DNA from 3 places in the Chryseobacterium sp. WLY505 genome. Region 2 is predicted to be linked to each of the others. Evidence: riboswitches for the same ligand, from Rfam matches in the RefSeq annotation. Region 2 holds a riboswitch; each other region holds the start of a gene.
The links. Region 2 has a riboswitch for S-adenosylmethionine ahead of RAH34_RS15125 (TonB-dependent siderophore receptor). Riboswitches for the same ligand answer to the same signal wherever they lie in the genome.
Positions count from the first base shown of each region.

Region 1: linked by a shared signal. The riboswitch ahead of RAH34_RS12025 (alpha/beta fold hydrolase) and the one ahead of RAH34_RS15125 (TonB-dependent siderophore receptor) in region 2 are both predicted to bind S-adenosylmethionine.
Region 3: linked by a shared signal. The riboswitch ahead of RAH34_RS12805 (TonB-dependent receptor) and the one ahead of RAH34_RS15125 (TonB-dependent siderophore receptor) in region 2 are both predicted to bind S-adenosylmethionine.

Region 1 is NZ_JAVCWI010000005.1:13,529-16,817, reverse strand. It holds gene RAH34_RS12030 (glucosidase) at 1-1,265, opposite strand, end outside; SAM riboswitch class I at 1,454-1,560, shown strand; gene RAH34_RS12025 (alpha/beta fold hydrolase) at 1,621-2,559, shown strand; gene RAH34_RS12020 (homoserine dehydrogenase) at 2,565-3,289, shown strand, end outside.
Region 2 is NZ_JAVCWI010000007.1:75,233-78,521, forward strand. It holds gene RAH34_RS15120 (alpha-amylase family glycosyl hydrolase) at 1-1,179, shown strand, start outside; SAM riboswitch class I at 1,439-1,544, shown strand; gene RAH34_RS15125 (TonB-dependent siderophore receptor) at 1,638-3,289, shown strand, end outside.
Region 3 is NZ_JAVCWI010000005.1:168,648-171,936, forward strand. It holds gene RAH34_RS12805 (TonB-dependent receptor) at 1-1,426, opposite strand, end outside; SAM riboswitch class I at 1,510-1,608, opposite strand; gene RAH34_RS12810 (type II 3-dehydroquinate dehydratase) at 1,853-2,260, shown strand; gene pckA (phosphoenolpyruvate carboxykinase (ATP)) at 2,410-3,289, opposite strand, start outside.

The sequences.
Region 1 (3,289 bases), on a different contig from region 2:
GCCAGATCCCATGTGGCATACCAAGGATATTCCCATTTATCGGGCATTGAAATGATATCCTTGTTGTGGAGATGATTCCATTCCGTATTTCTTACATATTCGTTGAAATTTCTTGGGGCTTCAAAGTTGGGATCACCTTTCAGCCATTTCCCGATATTGTAGTGATAAAACTGCTTATTCCATAGAAGCCCTGCAAAAGCCTGTCTCTGAACATTTCTTTCATCTTCATTCACGGTGTCGTTCTGAATTTCTTTATAAAACTCTTCAGCTTCAGCCTCTCTCGTATTGAATATTTCATCAAACTTTTCAAAAGGTTCATCAGCTTGATCCGGACATAACCTGAACTCAAAAACTTTAGATTCTCCGGCTCCGATAAACTCATCAATCAGAAAAGAAGCTTTTGTACCCTTTTTTTCAGGATTTACCGTATTCGTCTGATGGATAATAAAATTATTGATTCCATCTTTGAAATAAGTATTTTCAGCTGCAGGAGCTCCGTAAAGCTTAGAATTATTGGTTTCATTATCACAAAATACGCTTTGCGCATTGGTATTTCGGGAATAGAGTTTCTTGATTGAAATACTGTCGTGTTCAATGTTGATACTTCCGTCATGAGAAGCATTGACTTCTGCTTTATAGGTATTGTATCCCCATTTCCAGTTGTTTCTGAACCATACAGTAGGCGCTACCATAATAGGTGCTTCATGCTGACTTCGGTTGCATACCGTGACTCTGGCAAGAATATCATTGTGATCTGCTTTGCAGTATTCTATGAAAATATCAAAATATTCATCATTATCGAAAATTCCGGTATCGAAAATTTCATATTCCGGTTCCTTTTTACTGCGTTTCCCGTTTTCTGCAACAAGCTCATCGTAAGGAAATTCATTGATCGGATATTTATACACCATTTTCATATAACTATGGGTAGGTGTATTATCCAGATAATAAAAGATTTCTTTGATGTCTTCCCCATGATTCCCCTGAGGATTGCTCAATCCAAAGAATCTTTCTTTTACCATTTTATCTTTCTTGTTCCAGAACGAAAAAGCAAAACATAAAAGCTGCTTTACATCAGAAATTCCGGCAATACCTTCTTCACCCCAGCGGTAGGCATAGCTTTCTGCATTATTATGATTGGTAAAATTCCAGGCATTCCCGTTCGGGCTATAATCTTCGCGTACATTTCCCCACTGCCGGTTGCTTACATAAGGTCCCCAGTTTTTCCATTTGATATCTTGTAATCTATCTTTTTCGGCGGTCATATCTCATCACTTTTCCATACGAAGTTAGTTTTTTTGAGAAGTAATTCCAATTTTTTTCATCTGAATAATTATTAATATACTCTTGAAATACTTGTGTTTAAGGGCTTTTTGAAATATTAAAATAATTTTTTTTTGAAATTAAAAGAAAAGAACTACCTTTGCACCATTCGTTCATTCAAATATTGAAAATGTTATCAAGAAAGGTTGAGGGATTAGACCCTATGAAACCTTAGCAACCCTTTGCGCAAGCAAAGAAGGTGCTACGTTCTACCAAAGTATTTTGGACAGATAACTTACTGAAGTTCTTTTCAGCCATTTCCTGTGGCATTTTCAATTGTATTAAAATTTAATAGAATTGAAAACAGAACTAAACTATATTAATCTTACGTATCAAACTTATTCCCAAAAGGAATACCATATCTCATTAAGCTATCAGCTTTTTGGGAAAGATCTGTTTACAGCCCCAATCATTTTAATCAATCATGCTCTTACCGGAAATTCAAATGTATCCGGAGAAAAAGGCTGGTGGAAACAATTGGTGGGAGAAAATCAGATTGTTGATACCGATCAATATACCGTTCTGTGTTTCAACATACCAGGAAACGGATACGACGATTTTTTAATTGAAGACTATGAAGACTTCACACCTTCAGATATCGCAGGGATATTTCTGAAAGGACTTGAAGCATTACATATTAAAAATTTATATGCCATTATCGGAGGCTCTCTGGGAGGAGGGATTGCCTGGGAAATGCTTGCCAAGCAGCCAGATCTCGCAGAAATATTTATTCCCATAGCCTGTGATTACAGAACACACGACTGGCTTCATGCACAATGTCTGGTTCAGAAATTTTTATTGAATGATAAAGAAGAACCATTACAGAAAGCGAGAATTCATGCCATGTTGTGTTACAGAACTCCGCAGTCGCTCAATGACAGATTTCAAAACCAATATAATCAGGACAAACAACGCCTGGAATCAGAAGACTGGTTGGTTTATCATGGTAACGCACTAAACGAAAGGTTTAGTTTAAAGAGTTACAAGCTGATGAACCATCTCCTGATGAATATCAACGTTGCTGAAGAAGCACTGGAGAACATACAGGCACGAATGCACATGATCTCCGTAGATACAGACTTATTCTTCCCGGCTTCCGAAATCCGGATGTGTTTTGAAAACTTAAAAGAGAAAAATAAGGATGTTTCTTATCACGAGATCCAATCTATACACGGGCATGATGCCTTCCTAATGGAATATCAACAATTAAATAATATCATTAAAAACATTTTATAGAAGTAATGAAAAATGCTAACGAAATAAAATTTTTGAAGAACAGATCAATCGTCAAATTTGAAGGAGAAGATTTCCTGGGAGAAATCGGGATTGACGGACGAATTTTTAAAGCGCTCACTTTGGCGCGTATCAGTGTAGGCGTAATTTCTCAACAGGCCATAGAAAACGGAATTTCTATTCTGGTTCATGAAAATGATGCAGAAAAAGCAGTGGCTTGTCTTATTGATGAATTTGAGGCAGAAAGAAAATCTGGAAAAGTTTCCCAGATTTATAGTATCAATAATGTTTCTGTGATTGGTTTTGTAGCAGAAGATTTCAATAAAGTCTTTGCAGAACTGGCAAGAAACAATGTTTTTCCATTGCTTTTAAACCAGGTGGCAGGAGAAAACAGAGTGAACATCGTTGTGACTTCTTCACAGGATGAAAAAACAAGAAACATCATAGAATCCGAAATTTTCAAAAAGCCGAAGACCGTTCATCTGGCCATCATTGGCCACGGAAACGTCGGAAAGACATTGATACAACAGGTTTTAGAATCGGCAGAAGAAATAAAAAAACGTAAAAAAATAGACCTTAAAGTAGTTGCAGTAGCTAACTCTAAGAAAATTGCCTTCAACAAAAAAGGATTTGATGCGAATTGGGGTGATGAGGTTTTGACAGCAGAACATCCATCGAACGTTGAAGAATTGATCAACTTCTCTAATGAAAATCAACTGGAAAATCTGATCGT
Region 2 (3,289 bases):
TGTACCAATGCCTACCAGCAGGACAGAGTGGATATCATGAAAAATTATGCTGATAAACAATGGGCTATTGATCCCAATTCTTACATGATCTTCGAACATTTGGGAACCGATGCAGAAGAACAGCAATGGGCGAACTACAGAATCACAGAAGGAAAAGGCGTTATGCTTTGGAATAAACAGACCGATCCTTACAACCAGAATACGATGGGCTATCAGGAAAACAGCAATTATGACCGCATGAATCACAGCCTTCACGGCTTCACCAATATGAGTGCCGTAGGCTATGGAGAAAGCCATGATGAAGAGAGACTGATGTTTAAAAACCTTGCCTATGGCGCAGTTAACGGAAGTTATAATGTAAAAGATCTGAATACCGCTCTTGAAAGAATGAAAACTTTCGGGGCAACTTTCTTTACCATTCCAGGTCCGAAGATGATCTGGCAGTTTGGTGAATTAGGATATGAATTCAGCATCAACAGATGTGCAAACGGTACCATAGACAGCGGATGCAGAACCGATGAAAAACCTGTTGCATTTACTTTAGGGTATGATACCAATGTGAACAGAAAGGCAGTATATGATACATGGGCTAAAATCATCAATATCAGAAATACCTACCCGGTTTTTAAATCTAAAACCTACAGTATAGAATCCAATAACCTTACGAACGATCCTACCGGACTGATCACAAGAATTTATGTATATGATGCGGCTATTACAACAGGAATAAAGAATGTGGTAGTGTTGGCCAATTATACGACTTCCGCGCAGAATGTTGTTCCTTATTTTCCTTACACAGGCCAATGGCAGAATCTGATGGACAACAGTATTTCGAATATAGCTTCCACCACAGCGCCGATCACTTTACAACCTGGAGAATTCAGAATCTTTGGAAATTATGCAGGTGCTTTGTCAACAGTAGATGTCAATGCCGCCAACAAATTATCTCTTCAGATTGCAGATAATCCAATCCGAAACGGAATCGCTAAACTCGTTTTCAGTAAAGCAAAAAATGGTGAGATTTCAATTTTTGATATGACCGGTAAAAGAATGGATTCTTTCAAACTGGATAAAGAAAACGGTACCTATGAAGCGAAAGTCAGTTATCCGGCAGGAACCTATCTGGTGCAGCTGAAATCGGATACAGGAATTGCTATTCAAAAGATGATGGTTCAATAAAAACAAATTATGAAGTTGTTGATTTGTAATATTTTGAACCATTAAGGGCTATTTAAGAAGTAAAGTACCGTTAAGATGGATCATTCTGATTTTTAAGCTTAAAGCGAAGCTAATCTTAATACTCTTAAACTCTTATTACATCTTAATGGTTCGAAAATAAAAGTGTAAACAAGTTCTATAAAATAATAAAAGGCAAATTTGCAGCAGAGCAGGTTTGCCATTTTTTGTACATTAAAAAAAATAGTCTACTTTTGCAGTAGATTTATCAAGAAAGGTGGAGGGATTTGGCCCGTTGAAACCTTAGCAACCTACACGTTTCCAAGAGTGTAAAGGTGCTAATTCCAACCCTTTGGGGGAGATAAGTGAAGTCAATACTCTATATGAATTCCATTTCTTGAAGTCTTGTGTATCTGCGGAAAGATCCGTCAGATTGGTAGTATTAATTGGCAAGAACAAAAATGAAAAAATTAAGCACAGCTGTATTATTGCTTGGAGCAATTCTGGTCGCTGCTCAGGAAAGTGAGGAAAAAGGAAAAGAGATCGAAGATATTATCATCGTCGGAAACCGTAATGTCAAAAGAACAAAGCTTGAGACCCCTGTTCCTGTAGATGTAATCAACATCGATAAAATCCAGAGAAGTTCTCCGCAAATGACGGCTCAGGATCTCCTGAACTATGTGATTCCATCGTTCAATGCAGTGAGACAGTCTGCTTCTGATGGGACAGAACATATTGACCCTGTTACTTTGAGAGGTATGGGACCCGATCAGGTTTTGGTGCTGCTTAACGGAAAAAGAAGACATTCTACTTCTTTGGTAAATTATCAGAATACCGTAGGAAATGGCTCTGTAGGAACAGATTTGAGTACCATTCCCGTCATTGCAATTGATAGAATTGAAGTGCTAAGAGATGGAGCTGCTGCACAATATGGTTCTGATGCCATTGCAGGAGTAATCAATATAATTCTTAAGAAAAATGCCGGAGCTTCAGCAAGCCTTACTTATGGATTAAGTGGAAGAAATGATGGAGATACTTACCAGGCAGGAGTTAACTACGGAGCATCATTAGGAAAGAAAGAAGGCTATATTAATCTTTCATTACAGCTAAGCCACAGAGGAAAAACCACAAGAACACAAAATCACGACCTGGATATTTTCGGAGATAATTTTGCCTATGAATTTGCTGGTGATGCAGAAGCCGTAAAAGCTGCCAGAGCCGCAGATGATGCAGAAATTGCAAAAAGAGGATTAATGCGTGATGACTTTAATTTTCAGATCGGAGATGCCCAGATTAGACAGGGACAGCTGTTTTTCAATTCAGAATATCCTTTTAATGACAATTTTAAACTGTATTCTTTTGGAGGATTCAGCATCAAAGAAGGAAATGGCTTTGGTTTCAGAAGGCTTCCTAGCGAAAAATCTAATGTCGTTTTATCCATTTATCCGAATGGATTTCAGGCTACTCTGGCCTCTCAGGTATACGATGTTTCTTATGCTGTAGGAGCAAAATATAATGTTAACGACTGGTTTTTTGACCTTAGCAATACCTTTGGAAGCAATACCTTCAATTATAATGTAAACGATACGAATAATGCTTCTTTGGGAGCAAAATCTCCAACCCGTTTTTATGCCGGAGCGCATAGCTTTCTTCAAAATACCATTAATCTTGATGTTTCCAAAAATATAAACCGTTTCAATATTGCTTTCGGTGGTGAGTTCAGGTTTGAACAATACCAGATCAAAGCTGGTGATGAAGCTTCTTATACCCAATATGACATCAATGGAAATGTAGCCACTGAAGGATCAACAGTGCTTGGTGCGGGTGGATCCCAATCCTTTATCGGATTTTCTCCCAACAATGCATTGAAGAAAGACAGACATTCCACCGCAGTGTATGCAGATGTTTCCTATGATTTAGATAAAAAATTGAATATTGATGCAGCAGCAAGATTTGAAAACTATTCAGATTTCGGAAATACACTGAACGGAAAACTTGCGGTACGGTATGAATTTGTAAAAAACTATGCGGTAAGAGCTGCGGTGGGAACAGGATTCAGAGCACCATCATTGCAACAGCAGTATTTTAATAACTCTTATGCCGATATTTCTAC
Region 3 (3,289 bases), on a different contig from region 2:
TATAGGAAAGTGTTCTGGTATTGGTCTTCGTCACCGAACCTCCAATTTCCGCGCCTTGTCCTAGTAATGGATTTGAATAATAATGTCCGTTATAATTCACCAAATCAACAGAAAAGCTTGTCTTGAATTTTAACTCCGGCAAGAAAATGAATTCCATGAATCCTTTTCCTGAAAAGTTATCTTCTTTATTTTCGTTTTTATCTAATGGCAAAGTTGCTGCAGCATTTTGGTTTTGAAGCGCATTCGTTGGCCTGTATTTTCCAAAATCATAAATAGGATTTCCGTCGGCATCCAAAACATAAGTTCCGTCAGCATTTCTTTCATAATAAGGATAGAATGAAGGAATAAACCTTGCGGCATTGATGATATTACTCGCCTTGGAATCTGAAGAAGTTGGTGCCTGCTGAATACTATTGGTATAGTTTAAGTTGACTCCAACATTCAGCCATTTTTTTACTTCGGAATTAATTTTAAGCCTTGTATTATATCTCTTAAAACCAGACTCAATAGCCATACCTTTGTCGTCCAGATAACCAAGGGAAAAGAAGTAATTACTTTTATCACTTCCTCCGCTGATATCAAGATCCACCTGGTTTCTTGAGGCCATTCTCTGTAAAATATCTCTCCAGTCGTCATTCCAGAGTGGTGAAGCACCAGGCAATAGTTTTCCATCTGTTCCTACAGGTTTTGGATAAGCTGTTCCATAGGGATTGATTCCAAGGGTAGAAACAAGATTATCCGTTGCCATTTGTGCAGCCTGCTGGGAAGAAACTTTCCCGGACTGATATCCGTTTCTTAATGCTTCCCAGTATAATTGAAAGTACTGATCTGTGTTTACCTGTTCATAGTCTTTTACAGCTCTTCCGGAGAATCCCTGACTGATATTAAAATTAACTCTGGCTTCTCCTTTTTTACCTGATTTTGTAGTAATGATGATGATCCCGTTTGCTCCTCTTGAACCATATAAAGCACTTGCTGTAGCATCTTTCAGAACACTGATGGATTCAATATCGCTTGGGCTGATGGAGTTTAGATTTCCATCGAAAGGAATTCCGTCTACTACATATAAAGGATCACTGGAAGCACTGATGGAACCAATTCCCCTGATTCGAATGGTAGAAACGGCACCTGGCTGCCCTGATGCACTGGTCGTCTGAATCCCTGCAACCTGCCCTTCCAATGCTTTGGTAATATTGGTGACCGGTCTGTTATTGATTTTATCGCTGGAAATGGTAGCAACCGAACCGGTGTAGCTATTTCTTTTAGCTTTTCCGTAAGCTACCACTACGACTTCATCAAGTTCCTTTTCATGAAGGCTATCTTTTTTCAGTCTGGAATTCTGTGCATTTACACTGGTGACTCCCAGAAAGAAAGCAGCAACCGGAGGAATCCATACTTGGGTACTAAATAATTTTTTACTAATCATAATCAATTTTGTTTATCATATACTAAAATTTTGCCCTTTGCAAAAAAGTCAGCAAAGGGCATCGATAAATACGATAAACCAAATGCTTATTTTTCCTTAAAAGGCTGAACGTAACACCTTGCCCCACGGGTAGGTTGTTAAGATTTCACAGGGTCAGTTCCCTCCATCTTTCTTTATAAGCCGATCGAAATATGGTTGCAAAGCTAAAAACTTTTAGTCTACAAAACAAGTAGACTTATTTATTTTTCATGATAATATTTTAATAATTAACATAAAATTTTAATAAAACCCATTACAATAAGGAGTTGCGACTATTATCATTTTCTCACACATGATAAATATCATTATCAATAATTCAATGGAATAAAAATTCAGCATCACTTATTTTTTATGTAATTAATTAAAAAAACTTTTTAATTTTATAGAATGAAAGTTTTAATCATCAATGGCCCTAACCTTAATCTGTTGGGCACAAGAGAACCGGAAATCTATGGAAATGTCTCTATGGAAAGCTATTTGGAAAATTTAAGATCCGAGTTTCAGACTCATGAATTAACATATTATCAGTCTAATATTGAGGGAGAACTTATCAACAGACTTCAGGAGGATGATTTTGATGCCGTAGTAATTAACCCGGGAGCTTTTACTCATTATTCTTACGCTATTGCTGATTGCTTGAAAAATATTCGAAAGCCAAAAGTAGAAGTACATATCAGTAACATTTATAAAAGAGAAGAATTCCGACAGAAATCTGTGACAGCAGCCAATACAGATGCGGTTTTATCTGGTTTTGGAATGGATGGTTATAGATTGGCTTTATTGAGCTTGAAGTAATTTTTAACTTATATTTTCCCGCAGATCACACCGATTTCACAGATTTTTTTGTGTAAATGTAAACAGGGAATCATACAATAATTCCTCTAAGGGAAAAAATAAAAAAGCCTCATCGATGATGAGGCTTTTTGTATGTTGATTGGTAACTATTAGATAGTTTGTTCCTGCAATTGAGGTCCCGAAGCTACTAATTTCTTACCTTCTTCAGTATCACAGTACTGTTCAAAGTTCTTGATGTATCTTGAAGCAAGATCTTTTGCTTTTTCTTCCCATTCTGAAGCGTTCTCATACGTATCTCTAGGATCTAAAATACCTGTAGAAACGTTTGGCAATTCAGTAGGAATTTCAAGGTTCATGATCGGAACCTGAGTTTTAGGAGCATTGTCAATAGAACCGTCAATGATGGCATCAATGATTGCTCTGGTATCTTTAAGAGAAATTCTCTTTCCAGTACCATTCCAACCTGTGTTCACCAAATATGCTTTAGCTCCGTGCTCCTGCATTTTTCCGATCAATGTTTTAGAATACATTGTTGGGTGTAATGTAAGGAACGCTTCTCCAAATGCAGGTGAGAAAGATGGTTGTGGTTCTGTAATTCCTCTTTCAGTTCCGGCTAATTTTGAGGTATAACCACAAAGGAAGTGGTACTGAGCCTGATCTTCATTCAGGATAGAAACCGGAGGAAGTACTCCGAATGCATCCGCTGAAAGATAAACAATCTTCTTGGCATGACCTGCTTTAGAAGGCAATACAATTTTATTGATATGATAGATTGGATAAGAAACTCTTGTATTTTCTGTGATAGATCCATCCGTATAATCTGCTACTCCATTGTTAATAACAACGTTTTCAAGAAGTGCATCTCTTTTGATCGCTCTGAAAATATCCGGTTCTTTTTCTTCTGATAAGTCAATTACTTTAGCGTAGCATCCTCCTTCATAGTTGAATACTCCGTTATTATCCCATCCGTGCTCATCGTCACCGATAAGATATCTTTTAGGATCTGCCGATAAAGTAGTTTTACCCGTT